DNA from 3 places in the Faecalibacterium sp. OF03-6AC genome. Region 3 is predicted to be linked to each of the others. Evidence: predicted binding sites of a transcription regulator. Region 3 holds the regulator's gene; each other region holds the start of a gene.

Region 1 (5,502 bases), on a different contig from region 3:
TGAAATTCCCGCTCTGGTACTGTACCGTAAAGCATGTGCTGCGCAGGCCCAGCGCCCGGCGCAGGGTCGTGCCGGAAACGGTCTGCCCGCAGACCGTGACGGTTTTTGTGTATCCGGCGCTGGTCAGCTCTGCCGGGCCGAACCAGCCCTCCGACGCGGCGAGATCGGCAGAAATGCCAAGGCCTGCGAGGGCCTGCTGCAACTGCTCTGCGGAAAAGGTGACGGTGTATTCGTAGTTGTCAGCGGAACGGTCGGTGCTGCTGTCCACTGAAATGAGGTAGGGCAGGGCGGAACCCCATACATTTTCGCTGGCCTCGGTCTGCCCATTGGAAATGGCAAAGTAGCTGGCGCAGGCAGGAACATTCTCATAATAAAGTATCTCATCCAAGACCTCGTCCACAAGGGCGGCGAGGCGGGCGTAATTCTGCTCGTAGGCGGTGCCCCAGTAGCTGCGCAGCACCGGCTCGGTCAGGCAGCCCTGCCGCCGGGCTGGGTCGGCAGTGAGCCAGGCGCCGCTTTGCAGGGTGGTGTGATCCCGGCAGTAGAGCGCGTAGCTGTGGGCGGCAACGGCCTGTGCCTTGAGCGCTTCGTCCGGCCAGCTCACCGGCATCTCGGCGGCGACAGCACCCAGAACGTATTCCTGACGGGAAAGCTCCAACACCTGTCCGGTGGCCTGATCCTCCACCAGAAAGGTCTCGGCATCCGCAGAAGGCACGGCACCTGGCGGCTGCGCAGATGCTGCAGGCGAAGATACGGCAGAAGATGCGGGCTCTGCCCCACTGAGCACGGCGCGTGTGATCCGGTAGGCAGCCAGCGGCAGAATGCTGCCCAGCACCAGCAGGACCGCAAAGATTGGCAGAAAAAACTTTTTCATAGTCCCAAACCCTCCGACAGCGGTGTTTTTTTAATCAGAATACCGGATATACCCTGAAAAAAGATGCGAAACAGGGAAAAAGCCTTTTGTGGTGCAAGCGCAAAAAAGCACCAAACCGGCTTTTTGTGCGCTGAACGGTGCAGTTGATGCTTGAATTTACTCGTCAAAAGCGATAATATAGCATTATACCCATCATTGAGGGTGGGCGGGAAAGTATATAAATAGGATGAAAGGAGAATTCCCCTTATGAATTTTGCACATTCGGAGGTGGCAACGCTGGACCCGAACACAATGCGGACTTTGTGTGAGGAATATGTTGCCAACAACTACATCGATCCGGAGACGAGCGAACGTCTGGGGGTCAAGCGCGGCCTGCGCAACCCGGATGGCACTGGTGTGCTGGCCGGCCTGACCAACGTCTGCGACGTTGTGGGCTATAAAAAGGATCAGGAAGGCCATGTGATCCCCACTCCCGGCAAGCTGATCTACCGCGGTGTGAACATCAACGAGATCGTGGACGAGGCCTACCGCAATGACCGCTTTGTGTTTGAAGAGGTGATCTGGCTGCTGCTGTTCGGCAGTCTGCCCAACCGGGAGCAGCTGGACGATTTCTGTGAGATCCTGGCAGAGCACCGCGCCCTGCCGGAAGGCTTCATGGACACCATGAACGCCCCCTCGCCCAATATCATGAATAAGCTGCAGCGCTGCGTGCTGGGCCTTTACTCTTACGATGAGCACGCCGAGGATCTGAGTCTGGAGAACATCCTGAGCCAGAGCATCAATCTGATCGCCAGCATGCCCACCATGATGGTGAACGCTTACCAGATGAAACGCCGCTACTACGATAAGCAGAGCATGTTCTTCCACCTGCCCAAGCCCGGCCAGAGCACGGCAGAGCACATCCTGAGCACCTACCGTCCGGACCAGAAGTTCACCCACGAGGAAGCAAAGCTGCTGGATATGTGCCTGCTGGTGCACGCCGACCACGGCGGCGGCAACTGCTCCACCTTTACCACCCGTGTGCTGTCCTCCTCCGGCACCGATACCTACTCCGCAATCGCGGCGGCCATCGGTGCACTGAAGGGCCCCAAGCACGGCGGTGCCAACCTGATGGTGAACCGTCAGCTGAAGGATATCCTCAAGCATGTGGAAAACCCCGAGGACGACGATGAGGTGCGCGAGTATCTGCGCCGCATCCTGCGCAAGCAGGCGGGCGATGGCTCCGGCCTGATCTACGGCATGGGCCACGCGGTGTACACCATCAGCGACCCTCGTGAGGTGATCCTGAAGCAGCGCGCCCGCCATCTGGCCTACGACAAAGGCTTTGAGGAAGAGTATAATATGCTGTGCAGCATCGAACGGCTGGCCCCCGGCATCTTTGCCGAGGAAAAGGGCAGCACCAAGCCGGTGTGCGCCAACGTGGACCTGTTCAGCGGCCTGATCTACAACATGCTGGGCATCTCTGAGGATATTTACACCCCGCTGTTCGCCATTGCCCGTGTGCCCGGCTGGTGTGCACACCGCGTGGAAGAGGTGGTATTCGCCAACCGTATCATTCGTCCCGCTTACAAGTATCTGGGCGTGCGCCAGAAATATAAGCCGATTGAGGAACGCTGATGAATCCTTCTGTTTTGTTCGTTTTTATCCTGAGCATTCTGCTGGGCGTGCTGCGCGCGGCAGACCTTGCCTTTGGCACCGATGCCGTCACCGGTTTGTGCGTGGTCGGCTCGGTGTGGTGGCGCTATCTGGCACTGGGTATCGTGGTGCTGGCTGCAGTGCTTGTGGGCCGTACACAGCCTTCCCGCTCGGAAGCGGTGCGTAGCCGCAGGCCGCTGGCCGGTATTCTGGCTTTTGTCGGTGCAGTATGTTTTCTGGCCGCAGCGGGTGCACAGATCGCGCTGGGCGCAGCTTCCGGTCTGGGCGGCTTTGTGCGGTGCATTCTGGAATGCCTGTGCTCCGCGTGGCTCAGCACCATAGGCCGCTGCTGGCTCAGCCCCAACGAGTGGAAAAAGCCCTTTGGCGGGCTGTATCTGGCCGTGGCGGGCAGTCTGCTGTTCTACTGGAACGTGCTGCTGCGCTTTATGGAGAACAGCTCCAGCTGGCACCGCGTGACCCCTACAGCGGCGGTGTGGCAGGCGCTTGCGGCACTGGTGTTTTTGGCAGCGCTGGCCCGGGCGCTGCATGTCCCGCAGCCGGGCAATGGCAAAACACTGTGCGCAGCCGGGCTTGCCGCATTTGCACTTTGCCTGTGCTGGCAGCTGCCCTACGTACTGGTTTTGATGAGCGGCCTGAGCTGGGCCACACCGGCTGTCTGGCCGGAGATCTTTGCCGGACTGGGCCTTTGCTGCGTGGGCGGCATTGGCGGAGCGTGCGCTGCAGCCTGCTTGAACGGGGAGAGCTGACAAAAATGTTGGCACTCTGTTGGCGCAATTGCCGAAAAGCAGGGAATGAAAGGAATTAAAATCGTACAAAAGCAAAAAATGCAGTGAATGTCTTGTTAATTTTTTGGCAGATACTTGAAACTTTCTGCGTTTTGGTCTAAAATAAAGATACCGTGATTTATCCGATTATGGGTAAAATAATTAGGAGGTACTATTAACATGGCTGTTAGAGTTGCTATCAATGGTTTCGGTCGTATTGGTCGTCTGGCTTTCCGTCAGATGTTTGATGCTGAGGGTTACGAGGTCGTCGCAATCAACGACCTGACCAGCCCCAAGATGCTGGCTCACCTGCTGAAGTACGATACTGCTCAGGGTTCTTTCTGCGGCAAGATCGGCGAGGGCAAGCACACCGTCGAGGCTACCGAGGACTCCATCATTGTTGACGGCAAGGAGATCAAGATCTACGCTGTTAAGGACGCAAAGGACGCTCCCTGGGGCGAACTGAACGTTGATGTTGTTCTGGAGTGCACCGGCTTCTACACCAGCAAGGAGAAGAGCATGGCTCACATTCAGGCTGGCGCAAAGAAGGTCGTTATCTCTGCTCCCGCAGGCAACGATCTGAAGACCATTGTCTTCTCCGTCAACGAGAAGACCCTGACCGCTGAGGATCAGGTCATTTCTGCTGCTTCCTGCACCACCAACTGCCTGGCTCCCATGGCTAACACCCTGAACAAGACCTACCCCATCGTCTCCGGTATCATGACCACTGTTCATGCTTACACCGGCGACCAGATGATCCTGGATGGTCCTCAGCGCAAGGGCGATCTGCGCCGTGCTCGTGCTGGCGCACAGAACATCGTTCCCAACACCACCGGCGCTGCTAAGGCTATCGGCCTGGTCATCCCCGAGCTGAACGGCAAGCTGATCGGTTCTGCTCAGCGTGTGCCTGTTCCCACCGGCTCTACCACCATTCTGGTTGCTGTCGTCAAGGGCAAGGATGTCACCAAGGAGTCCATCAATGCTGCTATGAAGGCTGCTACTTCTGAGTCCTTCGGCTACAACGAGGATCAGATCGTTTCTTCCGATGTCATCGGCATGCGTTACGGCTCTCTGTTCGATGCTACCCAGACCATGGTCGCTAAGATCGACGACGACACCTATCAGGTTCAGGTCGTGTCTTGGTACGACAACGAGAACTCCTACACCTCTCAGATGGTCCGTACCATTAAGTACTTCGCTGAGAACTGCTAATCATAGCTCTACGCTCAAAAGCGCTTGAGGTGCCGTGCTGAATAACAGTTGATACCGGCTTTGCCGGTACGAACATGCTGTGATTGGCATGACAACAGGATATTGAGTTCAACACCCTTCCTTTTGCGGGTTTCCGTGAGGGGAAGGGTGTTTTTTTGCTGAAAAAAGCAATGGAACGAGTTTCTTTCCAAAATGAATATGTTGCAACAAAAAGACGGAATAAAGTACGGAAATCTTAGCCATGAAGCAGGCAATGATACAGCTGAAAAGTATTGTATCCCAAAGGAAAAAATGGTAAAATGTTTTTAGTGTCGATAAATACATTTACGAAATTGATATTGATGATTCTGGAAATAAAATGTCAATGAATTGCGGCGTAAATCAGTCAAAAACCTGGGCGTAAATGCGTCCGGGCTTTTTGTGATGTAAAGGAAACCGGGCCGGAGTTTGGCACGGTATGGGGATGAGATCCCTAAATGGGGAAAGCGACGGGAAAGGAAAAATGAAAGAGAAATTGAGGCTTGCTGTTTTTGGCCACAAAAGGTGGTCGAGAGAGGGCGGAGTAGAGATCGTTGTCAAAGAGCTCTGCACCCGAATGGCACAGAATGGTTGTGACGTGACCTGCTACAATAGAGCAGGCCATCATGTGAGTGGTGCAGAGTACGATGATGCCAGTAAAATTGAATACGCTGGAATCTGCCAGAAATATGTTCCGACCATTCAGCGGAGAGGGGATGGAGATATAATACGCGGCTGTCATAATAGGGACAAGGGTACGGCAGAGAATGAAAGGCTCCGCAACCCGAAGTTCATATTTTCTTACCCGAAGAATGAACGACTGATCTTTTTGGATGGCAGCAATGCCATCCAGAAAGAAATCTCGACCATGAGGGTGGGGTGACAGCCAGCGGACAGGCGAGCGAGCCTATCCGCTATTTGTGCTGTCTGGAAATATATTGGTTTGATGTGAAAATAGATGAGAAAAACGTTTTAACG
Region 2 (5,502 bases), on a different contig from region 3:
GGCAGAACACCGTCTCCACCATGTCGCCCAGAAACGCGCCGATCACGAACAGCCACAGCAGGTCGGACACGCTGAGAAAGTTCTTTTCCCCCTTCCGGAGCGCAGTCTGCTCCTGCCGGGCCGCAGCCGGGTAAGCATACTGGATGCGTTTTTCAATGTAAAGCGCGATCCTGCGGCGCAGCGTGTCCGACCGCTCCCCCAGTCTCTGGTTGAGCTGCTCCAGCATCGGGTGCCGGGCCGCATACTGCTGCACCAGCACCGCCGAACCGATCTGGTCCAGTACCGCCACCGTCAGCGAGACCCATACTGCCGGGCGCAGCAGCCAGACAGGGATATGCGCGCACAGCTGCAGCAACACATTATTGCCCCACAGCACACTTGCCGTGCCCAGCGCACCCCACAGCAGCGAATACTGCAGGCACACATAGCCGTTCAGATTGAATTTTTTTCCGGAATAGTCCCACCACTTGCGGCGGTGCAGGCGTTCCAGCAGCTTGGCGGTGATCCATTCCATCACCGTTGCCGCCATCATACAGGCAAAGAACAGGTAGACCGGCTCGGTGCGCAGGTCGCTGAAACTCACGGCCAGCAGCACACCGGTGGTACCGTAGATAAAGCAGAACGGGCCTGCCGCCGCACCGCGGTTGGCAAACCTTCCGCCCCGGATGGTCGCGACTACCGTCTCAGCCACCCAGCCCAGAAAGGAATATACTAGATAAATAACACCCAGAGTATAGAAGTTCAGCGTCATAGGCATCCTTTCGCTTGTGGAATTTTGTCGATACACTGATTGTACCCGGTTTAAGCATATTCTACAAGAGCTGTTGTGAAAAATTCACAAAAGCCGTCCTGCCTGCAAAAAGGGCCGCCGTGCATTCAAACGCACAGCGGCCCTTTCTTATTGATTCAGTTTACAGCTCACAGCTGGCTCTTATACAGCTCCACGATCTCCTCCACGCTGGTGTCGCGGGGATTGCCGGGACGGCAGGCATCTGCAAATGCGGACTCGGCGAGGAACTGGATATCCTCTTCCTTCAGGATGCCGTGCAGATTTGCGGGGATGCCCACGTCTGCGCCCAGCTGCTTGACGGCGGCGATGGTTGCATCGGCGGCAGCAGCATCGTTCATCGCATCGATGCCCACAACGCCCATGGCCTTGCCCACGGCGCGGTAGCGCTCACCGGCAACGGACTTGTTGTACTCCAGACCCACCGGCAGCAGGATGGCGCAGGCCACACCGTGCGGGGTGTCGTATAGAGCGGACAGGCCGTGTGCCATGGAGTGGACGATGCCCAGACCCACGTTGGAGAAACCCATGCCGGCGATGTACTGGCCCAGAGCCATGCCCTCGCGGCCTTCCGGGGTGTTCTGCACTGCGCCGCGCAGGCTCTGGCTGATGAGCTTGATGGCTTCCAGATGGAACATATCGGAGATGACGCAGTGGCCCTTGGTGATGTAGCCCTCGATGGCGTGGGTCAGAGCGTCCATGCCGGTGGCGGCGGTCAGGCCCTTGGGCATGGAGGACATCATATCGGGATCGACCACGGCGATCTCGGGGATATCGTTGGTATCCACGCAGACGAACTTGCGCTTCTTCTCCACATCGGTGATGACGTAGTTGATGGTGACCTCAGCAGCAGTGCCGGCGGTGGTGGGAACAGCGATGGTGAACACAGCGTGCTTCTTGGTGGGTGCAACGCCTTCCAGAGAGCGGACATCCGCAAACTCGGGGTTGTTGATGATGATGCCGATGGCCTTTGCGGTATCCATGGAGGAGCCGCCGCCGATGGTCACGATGCAGTCAGCTTCAGCAGCCTTGAAAGCGGCCACACCGTCCTGCACGTTGGCGATGGTGGGGTTGGGCTTGATCTCGCTGTAAACAGCGTAGGCAAAGTTTGCAGCATCCAGCAGGTCGGTGACCTTCTTGGTGACGCCGAACTTGATCAGGTCGGGATCGGAGCAGACGAAAGCCTTCTTGTAGCCGCGGGCGGTCAGTTCGGGAACGATGTTCTCAATGGCACCGTGGCCATGGTAGGAGATGGTATTCAGAACAATGCGGTCAGCCATAGTTATTTTTCCTCCAAATCTCTTTTCCGCCGCTTTTCGGGCGGAACTCTCTATTTTTCAGCATAACACATTGTCAAAAACTTTGCAATGTGAAATTGTTTGAATTTATTGTAAATTTTTATCAATGTGCAGTGTTTTATGGGCACTTTTTCCAATTTCCCACAGTTTTATGTTGTTTTTTCTTTTTCCCCTTGACAAACAGAGCAAATCGTGTATTATTGTATCAAGCGCTTAACACAGTAAGACGAGGAGATGATACCATGGGCGAACAGTTTGATGCCAGCCGCCCGATCTATGCCCAGCTTGTGGAACGGCTGAAGGCCCGGATCCTGGCCGGCACCTACCCGCCGGGCGGGCATCTGGATTCGGTACGGGATCTGGCCGCAGCCGCCGGGGTGAACCCAAACACGATGCAGCGGGCCCTTGCCCAGCTGGAGACGGAAGGTCTGGTGCGCACCGAACGCACCGCAGGCCGCTATGTTACGGAGGACACTGCATTGATCGAACAGCTTCGCGCCGACACCGCCCGGACGCTGGCGTCGGATTTTCTGGAAAAGATGCGCGGCATCGGCTACAGTCCCGCACAGGCAGCCGCGCTTTTGGAACACTGGGACGCAAAGGAGGACCGCAATGAGTGAACTTTTGAGCTGTGAAGCACTGACCAAGTGCTACCAGAAGGATAAGACCGCACTGGAAAATGTAGACCTGCACATCGGCTTTGGCCGCATCGTGGGGCTGCTTGGCCCCAACGGCAGCGGCAAGACCACCCTCATCAAGCTGGCAAACGGTCTGCTGCAGCCCAGTGCAGGCAGCATCCGGATCGCCGGCATGACCCCCGGGCCGGACACCAAAGCCATCGTGTCCTATCTGCCGGATGCTGACTGGCTGCCGGACTGGATGCGTGTGGAGCAGCTGGTGGAAATGTTCCACGAATTTTATGCCGATTTTGACCCCGCTAAGGCAAACGAAATGCTGGCCCGGCTGGAACTGGAACCGAAGGCGCGGCTCAAGACCCTCTCCAAGGGCAGCAAGGAAAAGGTGCAGCTGATCCTTGCCATGAGCCGTGCCGCAAAGCTCTACCTGCTGGATGAGCCCATTGGCGGCGTGGACCCTGCTGCCCGGGACTATATCCTGAGCACCATCCTGAACAACTACAGCCGGGATGCGACCGTCATTCTATCCACCCACCTCATCGGCGATATCGAGCCAATTCTGGACGAAGCCGTCTTTTTGAAGGATGGCCGGGTGTTCGCCCACCGCAATGCCGAAGAGCTGCGCGAGACCGAGGGCATGAGCGTGGATGCATATTTCCGGGAGGTATTCAAATGCTGAAACAACTGTTAAAATATGAATTCAAGGCCACCGGCCGCACCTATGGCGGGCTGTATCTGGCCCTTGTTGCGCTGGCAGTGCTGAGCGGCTTTTCCCTGCGCAGCTCTTCCAAGGACGACTTTGCATCTCTGCTGCTGTTCGCCTATATGATCGTAGCCGTTGCGGTGGCAGTGGTGTCCGTGATGACCATTGTGACCCGCTTCACCCGCAATCTGCTGGGCCGCGAAGGCTACCTGATGCACACCCTGCCGGTGACGGAAAGCCAGCTCATCCTTTCCAAGCTGATCTCCAGCGTGGTGTGGATGCTTTGCAGCAGCATCGTGGGTATTTTCTCCTTTGCGGTGATGCTGCTGGCTCTGTCTCTGAACAGCGCGGCCCTGCAGCAGCTGCCGGAGCTGTGGCAGAAAGTGGTAGAGATCTTCCGAGAGATCTTCCGCATGACCGGCAGCTCCGGGTGGCTCTGGCTGATCTTTGAAACGCTGAACGGGCTGGTGGCACTGGTGTCCAGCATCCTGTGCATCTATGCCGCTTGCATGATCGGCCACCAGTTCAAAAAGCACATGGTCCCGGCCGGTATTCTGGCATTTTTCCTGCTGTCCTTCCTGCAGAACTGGCTGAGCTCCGGTGTCAGCAGTGCCGACATGCTGCAGGCTGTTTCCTATCCCACCCTTGGCGGTGTAGATGTTTCCATTGCTGCGCCCAGTGCGTTCACCACCCTGTTCGGGCTGGCGGTCAGCATTGCCTTTGCCGCAGGGTACTTTCTGCTGACCCGCTGGCTGATGGAGCATAAGCTGGATCTGGAATGATCTTAATGTCCTCCGCTTTCGCTCTGGACATTTTCAGCGGAACTATTTCTTAATTGCAATTTGTAAAAGGCCGAACCATAAACTTCATCTGATACAAAAAACATCTGCAAGCTGCCCCATTCCGGGCAAAGCTTGCAGATGTTTTTCTTGTTATAAAGTGTTCAGCACTCGTCGTACTGCTTTTTTAGGTAGTTCAGGCATTCCACCGCGTTTTCCGGGGTGGTATTCTCCAGCGTTGCAAAGATATAGGGCTTTTCCTGCTTTGCAAACCGCAGGATGGCGCGGTAGTTCTCCATGCCTCCCTGCCCTGCACCCGTAGCAGCCAGCTGGCCGCCCGCATCTTTGCGCAGGAAATCCTTGAAGTGGATCATGGCGATGTCCTTGCCCAGAAGCTCGATGGCCTCGGCGAACACTTCCTCGCGGCGGTCCACATTTTCCATGTTCAGCAGGTTGACGGGGTCGAACAGGATCTGCAGGTTCGGGCTGCCGATCTCGTCCAGCACGGTGCGGGCGCGTCTGGCATCGTACACGATGTGCTTGACCACCGGCTCAATGGCAATGGTCACGCCGTACTGCTCGGCACAGCGCACCACCGGCTTGAAGTTCCGGATAAAAGTAGCAAGGGCTTCGTCGCTGCGGCACTCCGGGCAGAACTTGTACTCTGCGTTGGGCGCACCGGTCTCGGTGCCCACCATACCGCAGCCCAGCAGGCTTGCAAAGCGGATGTGCGCATAGTATTTTTCCTGAATGGTGTGCAGGGCATCCGCATCCGGGTGGGCAAGGTTCAGGTAGTTGCCCAGCACGGCAATGTCGATGCCGTTTTTCTCAAACAGATGCCTCAGATACAGCGCGTAGCCGGGGGTCAGGGCGCTGGGGGTGCAGGGCAGCTCCTTGAAGGATTTGCTCAGAGCCACATGGGCGCAGGTAAAGCCTTTCTGGCGCACCAGCGGCAGCACCTGTTCAACGGGCAGCTTTTCCGCGTCATGCAGACGCAGGCCGAATTGGATCATGGAAAACCTCCTCCTTTCCCGCACAACACGCGGGGTTGCATTGACCTTATTATACACGAAAGCTGCGTTCCATGGAACCGCCTGAAACAAAAAAAGAGCATCACTTTGCACCCTCAATGGATACAAATGATGCTCTTTTTGCAGATCTGGTCCTGGCAGACGCGGCTCTTTCTCAGCGCCGGTACTTTGCAGCGGCCTGCAGGCGCTGCATCGCACGGTCGAGCGCGATCTTGCTCTGATAATATTCATGCATGCTCTGCTGATGCTGCAAACGCTCTGCGGCACGG
Region 3 (5,502 bases):
GGGGCCCCGGGAGATATCCAGCACACGGGTGCGCACGCCAAAGCTTTCCAGCGTATCCACCAGCTTCTGGGCGTTGGCTTTCAGCTCTTCCTGCGCGCCGGGGTCGGTCTCGTCCTGCGATTTTTCAAACAGCTCAATGGGCGGATACTGGTAAGTATCCACCGGTTCGGTCTCGTCCACAGGGGCCGCTGCCGCGGCCTGCTCGGAAGCGGCAGGCTTTTCCATTGCCGCTGCCACCAGCGTACTGATATCCTTTTCCTCCACCGGTTCGCTGGTAATGCTGATCCAGCCGTCCTCGTCGGGTGTGCCGCGCATGGCAACGGCGTTTTCGGCGCTCACCCTGGCGGGTGCCGCCGGGACTGCGGGCTGGATGGGCACGGCGGGCATCTCCGGCGTGACAGCCGCTGCCGGGCTTTCCGGCTGGGCCGTCGGCATTGCCGGGGTCATGACCGGAGTCTCAAAGCTTTCCGCTGCCGCAGGCTGCACCGGCTGTGCAGCCTTTGCAAAGAAATCGGATGCATCGGTCTCCACTGCGTCCTGTACGATGGGCTGCGGGGCAGGTCTGGGGGCCGGGCGCAGCGGGTTCTGCCCAAAGGTGCCGCCCGGGCCCACGATGAGCGGCTCGATGGGTTCGCTGCCGCCCTCCTTCACCTCAGTGTGGTCGGGGCCAAGGTCTACGTCAAAGGAAGCCCGGGGCCGGGATACCCGTACCTGCACCGGCGTGATGGCCGGGGCGGCAGGCTCCGGCTGGGCAAGCGGCTGGCCGGAAGTATCTGCGGGTGGCCCCGGCTCCTCCGCCTCCATCTCTTCGGTCACCTTGTGGCCCCAGTGGCGGATGCCGTTCAGCCAGTCCGGCACACCGATGCGGAAAGCCGGAGTTTCCATCTCCTCTTCGGCATCTTCCTCATCCCGGTATTCATCTTCTGCTTCGTCGTAGTCTTCCTCAGCCTCGGCTTCTGCCGCGCGGGCAGCGGCACGTTCAGCGCGGCGGGCTGCGCTCTGCTGCGCCATGGCCGCACCCTTTGCGTGCACGCCGCCAAACGCAGCGCACAGCCACTGCCACACCTCTGCCGGGGTCAGATCAAAAATGTACAGGCTGACACACAGTGCCAGCACGATCATGATAAGGGTTGCCGCGGGCCGTCCGCACAGCAGCAGCAGGCTGCCGCCCAGCAGTGCGCCCAACGCACCGCCGCCGATCCATGCATTCACACCGTTTGCGTAGCAGGCAGCCGTCATCTGAAATGCTGACATGCCCTGCGGCTGGATATCAGAAAAAACGATCACCGTGCCGCAGGCAAACACCAGCCCAAGAATCAGCTTGAAGATCTTGGGCAGAAGGTCTTCGCCCCGGGTATACTGCACAGCAAGGCAGCACACTGCCGCGCCCAGCACAAAGCTGCCGCAGCCAAAAAGTCCGAACAGCACATCGTGCAGGGCCTTCCATGCCGAATCTCCCTCCACAAAGGCCAGCACCACCAGCAAAAGGCCTGCAAACAGGGTGCCAAGCCCCGCCGGAAGCCGCTGCTCGGCCCGCTTTTTGCGCGATGCTGCGCGCCGTGTTGTCGTTTTACGTTTTTTTGTTGCCATGTTTCTTTGTTCCCCGCGTTTGTAGTAGACACACTATTTGATTTTATTATTGTACCACGCAGGGAAGAAAATGGCAAACCTATTGTTGTACAAAATCGGCCTTCATTTGCGTTCGATCTCTTTATACAGCCACGCCAGCGCATCCGAAAGCCCGCCCAGCTCGTCGATGAGCTTTTCCTTCACGGCCCGGCGTCCATCCAGCACGGTGCCCATGTCCATCACCAGCTCGCCGGTGTGGAGCATCAAGTCGGTGTAGCGTTTTTCGGTCATGCCGCTGTGGGCCGCTACGAAGCCGGTGATGCGCTGCTGCATCTGCTCAAAGCTGCGCATGGTCTGCGGCACCCCCAGAATGACACCGGAATGCCGCACCGGGTGCACGGTCATGGTGGCTGTGGGCACGATGAAGCTGCGTCGGGCGCTGACGGCAAGCGGGATGCCGATGGAGTGCCCACCGCCCAGCACAAGCGTTGCACTGGGTTTGGACACGCTGGCGATCAGCTCCGCCAGCGCAAGGCCTGCTTCCACATCACCACCTACCGTGTTCAGCAGCACCAACAGGCCCTCGATGCGAGGGTTCTCCTGCGCGGCCACCAGTTGTGGGATCACATGCTCATACTTCGTGGTCTTCTGGCCCTGCGGCGCTTCCGAATGGCCTTCGATCTGGCCGATGACGGTCAGGCAGTGGATCACATGCTCCCCGCGGGCCAGCGTGACCGTGCCCAGATCTTCGATCTCTTCCTTTTCCAGCCGACGCTCGTCGGTCAGCTGCGTTTCATCGTTCATATGCTTTCCTCCTGCGTTTTCTGTCAGCATTCCCCAGCCTGTGCCGGGCTATGCAGACCCGCTGCAGCAAAAAAGCGGTAACATTTCATAAATTTTTTTTGAGAATGATTTGACATTCTCCATCGGTGCAGTATACTTTAAATAATTGATTGTAATATCTGCAATATGGACCCGTAAACGGATCGGGGTTTCTCTGCGCCGCATCTGTAAAGCAGGCAGCTGCGGCAAGTACTGCGATAGAGCGAAAGGAGAAAGTATTCTATGAACACCCCTGCAAAGGCTTCACTTCCCGTTATCAAGCGTCTTCCCAAATATTACCGCTATCTGCGCTCTCTGCAGGTGGACGGCATCAACAGCATTTCTTCCCGCGAGCTGGCTGCTCAGATGGGCACCACCGCTTCGCAGGTACGGCAGGACTTCAACTGCATCGGCGATGTGAATGGCCGGCAGGGCATCGGCTACTCGGTGGAAAACCTGCTCTCCATTCTGGAAGGCCTGCTGTTCGGCAACGGTGACCGCCTGCCCACCATCCTGATCGGCTGCGGCCGTCTGGGCAAGGCAGTGAGCCGCTTTATCACCACCGATACCAACGGCTACCGCCTGATCGCCGCCTTTGATGTGGCACAGAGCGAGGTAGGCAAGGAGATCAGCGGCATCCAGATCCGCCATATCGACGAGCTGGAGTCTTTCTGTGCCGAGCATCACCCCAAGGTCGCAGTGCTCTGTGTGCCCCGCGATGGTGCGGAACAGGTCAGCGGCCGTCTGGTGGATCTGGGCATCGAGGGCTTCTGGAACTTCTCCCACTATGACCTCTCTGTGCCGTATCCCGATGTGGTGGTGGAGAACGTCCATCTGGGCGACAGCCTGATGAGCCTTGGCTACCGCCTGCGCAATCAGGACTGAAGATACCTGTTATAAGGAACAAGAGTAATAAAAGGACCCTCTCAGGCTTTGACTGAGAGGGTTCTGCTGCAAGGAGAGTTTTTCAAATGGCAAAACTGTATTTCCGCTACGGCGCAATGAACAGCGGCAAAAGCACCGCCCTGATGCAGGTAGCCCACAACTACGAAGAACAGGGGATGCGGGTGCTGATTCTCAAGCCACAGGTGGACACCAAGGGCGGCGGTGAGCTGGTGAGCCGTCTGGGCGTGCGCCGCAAGGCTGATCTGTTGATCCCGCCGGAGACAGATGTGTTCGAGGCCGTGCGCACGGCCAACGCTGACGGTGCGCCGCTGGCCTGTGTGCTGTGCGACGAGAGCCAGTTTTTCACTGCGCAGCAGGCAGAGCAGCTGTTCATGGTCACGGTGGATTTGAACATTCCGGTGATCTGCTACGGCCTGCGGGCAGATTTTTCACTCAAAGGCTTTCCCGGCTCCACCCGCCTGCTGGAGCTGGCCCACACCATCGAGGAGATGAAGACTATCTGCACCTGCGGCCGCAAGGCCATCTGCAACTGCCGCAGGGTGAACGGCAGGTTCGTCTTTGAGGGCGAGCAGGTGGCCATCGATTTGGAAAACGATGTGCAGTACGTGAGCATGTGCCCCCAGTGCTACTTCAAGGCAAAACGCGCGTTCTACGCCGAAAAAACTGCTTCGCAGGTCGAATAAGCTTGTATACAAGACTGTTGTGTTCAACGACACGGCAGTCTTTCTTTTTTTCCCCGGCCCACAGGCGCTGTCCACGCAGCAGCGCAAAATATGTCGCTGTCGATGCTTCTTCACCCCCCAAAAGGGCGAAGAAGCACCGATTTCCACGCCTGCAGACCGGTGCCGGATGCCCGCTTCACGCGATTGATATATCAGAGTGCACATTTTTTGCACTATTGATATATCAGTTTGCAAGCCCGCATCCGGGCCATTTTAATGTGTTGCTCTGCCACAATGTATGCAACATTTCCATGTTCCGAAACCGGATGTTTACAAAATTATTGCAAAATTCGACGTTCCCCCTATGATACATCCCAGTTTTCTATGCAAAATGGCGAAATATACATGTTGCACAGTTTTTCGAGCCAAGTTTATTCATTTCAGCAAAGGCATCAATTCTCGCGTGAAAACAAGAGCAATATTTGTACGTTTTTTGTTTAGATATCTGCAATTTGCGTCTTTCTTTTTGGTTGTTGTTTTGTTATCATAATTGTATACAACGGGGTATGTGCAGAACCCCCGTTCGAGATGATGTTTTCTGTATTTAGGAGGAGAACAAAAATGAGCATGGCAATTTCTCGTCGTGATTTTATGAAGGTCACCGGCGCTGTGGGCGCTGCCGGCCTTCTGGCTGCCTGCGGCGGCAACTCTGCTGCATCCAGCTCTGCTGCTTCCACCGCTTCTTCCGCTCCCGCTGCTTCTGCAGACGAGAGCCTGGCACTGTCTGACGGCCCTGTTTCCATGACCATCAGCTGGTGGGGCGGCGACAGCCGTCACGAGGCTTACCAGAACGCCATCAAGGAGTTCCAGGCTGAGCACACCAACATCACCATCGAGCCCACCTTCGCCGCATGGTCCGGCTGGGAAGAGAAGATGGCAGCTGCCTTCATCGCTGGCAACGCACAGGATGTGTGCCAGGTGAACTGGAACTGGCTGTACAACTACTCTGCTGATGGCAGCAAGTTCGTGGATCTGAACACCGTTTCCAAGTTTCTGGATCTGACCCAGTGGGATGACGCTGCTCTGGATGCCTGCTACGTTGCAAACGCTCAGCAGTGCGTGCCTGTCTCCATGACCGGCCGTATCTTCTTCTGGAACATGACCACCTTCAACAAGGCTGGCATCACCGAAGTTCCCAAGTCTCTGGATGATCTGATGGCTGCCGGCAAGGCATTCCAGGAGAAGCTGGGCGACGATTACTACCCCATGCACCTGGGCGCATACGACCGTATGATCCTGATGGTGTTCTACCTCGAGTCCAAGTACGGCAAGGACTGGGCTGATCCCGTCACCTCTACCCTGAACTACACCGAGGACGAGATCGCTGAGGGCATCGACTTCATCAAGAGCCTGGTGGATGGCCACGTCATGATGAACCTGAAGACCTACTACTCCGCTAACTCCGATACCGCTACCCACCAGTCCAACGAGTGGATCACCGGTAAGATCGCAGGTATCTTCGAGTGGGATTCCGCTGCTTCCA

What was found. Region 3 encodes Rex, which represses fermentation and respiration genes when NADH is low (regulators of the CRP and FNR family bind a similar motif). Its sites were predicted from a motif close to ATTGTTAANNNNTTAACAAT; they were not measured.
Region 1: gap (type I glyceraldehyde-3-phosphate dehydrogenase) is a predicted target of Rex. The motif match lies at 3,368-3,387, and genes of this name have one in related genera.
Region 2: fucO (lactaldehyde reductase) is a predicted target of Rex. The motif match lies at 2,137-2,156, and genes of this name have one in related genera.

Annotation. Positions count from the first base shown of each region.
Region 1 covers NZ_QUEN01000001.1:217,554-223,055, reverse strand. Annotated here, with positions in the region: gene spoIID (stage II sporulation protein D) at 1-874, opposite strand, end outside; gene DXA66_RS00995 (citrate synthase) at 1,121-2,491, shown strand; gene DXA66_RS00990 (hypothetical protein) at 2,491-3,276, shown strand; gene gap (type I glyceraldehyde-3-phosphate dehydrogenase) at 3,475-4,506, shown strand; gene DXA66_RS14730 (hypothetical protein) at 5,009-5,407, shown strand.
Region 2 covers NZ_QUEN01000001.1:358,091-363,592, forward strand. Annotated here, with positions in the region: gene DXA66_RS01650 (putative ABC transporter permease) at 1-751, opposite strand, end outside; gene fucO (lactaldehyde reductase) at 919-2,067, opposite strand; gene DXA66_RS01660 (GntR family transcriptional regulator) at 2,328-2,705, shown strand; gene DXA66_RS01665 (ABC transporter ATP-binding protein) at 2,698-3,399, shown strand; gene DXA66_RS01670 (hypothetical protein) at 3,393-4,205, shown strand; gene DXA66_RS01675 (sugar phosphate isomerase/epimerase) at 4,367-5,215, opposite strand; gene atpC (ATP synthase F1 subunit epsilon) at 5,388-5,502, opposite strand, start outside.
Region 3 covers NZ_QUEN01000002.1:174,035-179,536, forward strand. Annotated here, with positions in the region: gene DXA66_RS03010 (DNA translocase FtsK) at 1-1,590, opposite strand, end outside; gene DXA66_RS03015 (ClpP family protease) at 1,693-2,403, opposite strand; gene DXA66_RS03020 (redox-sensing transcriptional repressor Rex) at 2,635-3,276, shown strand; gene DXA66_RS03025 (thymidine kinase) at 3,363-3,980, shown strand; gene DXA66_RS03030 (ABC transporter substrate-binding protein) at 4,581-5,502, shown strand, end outside.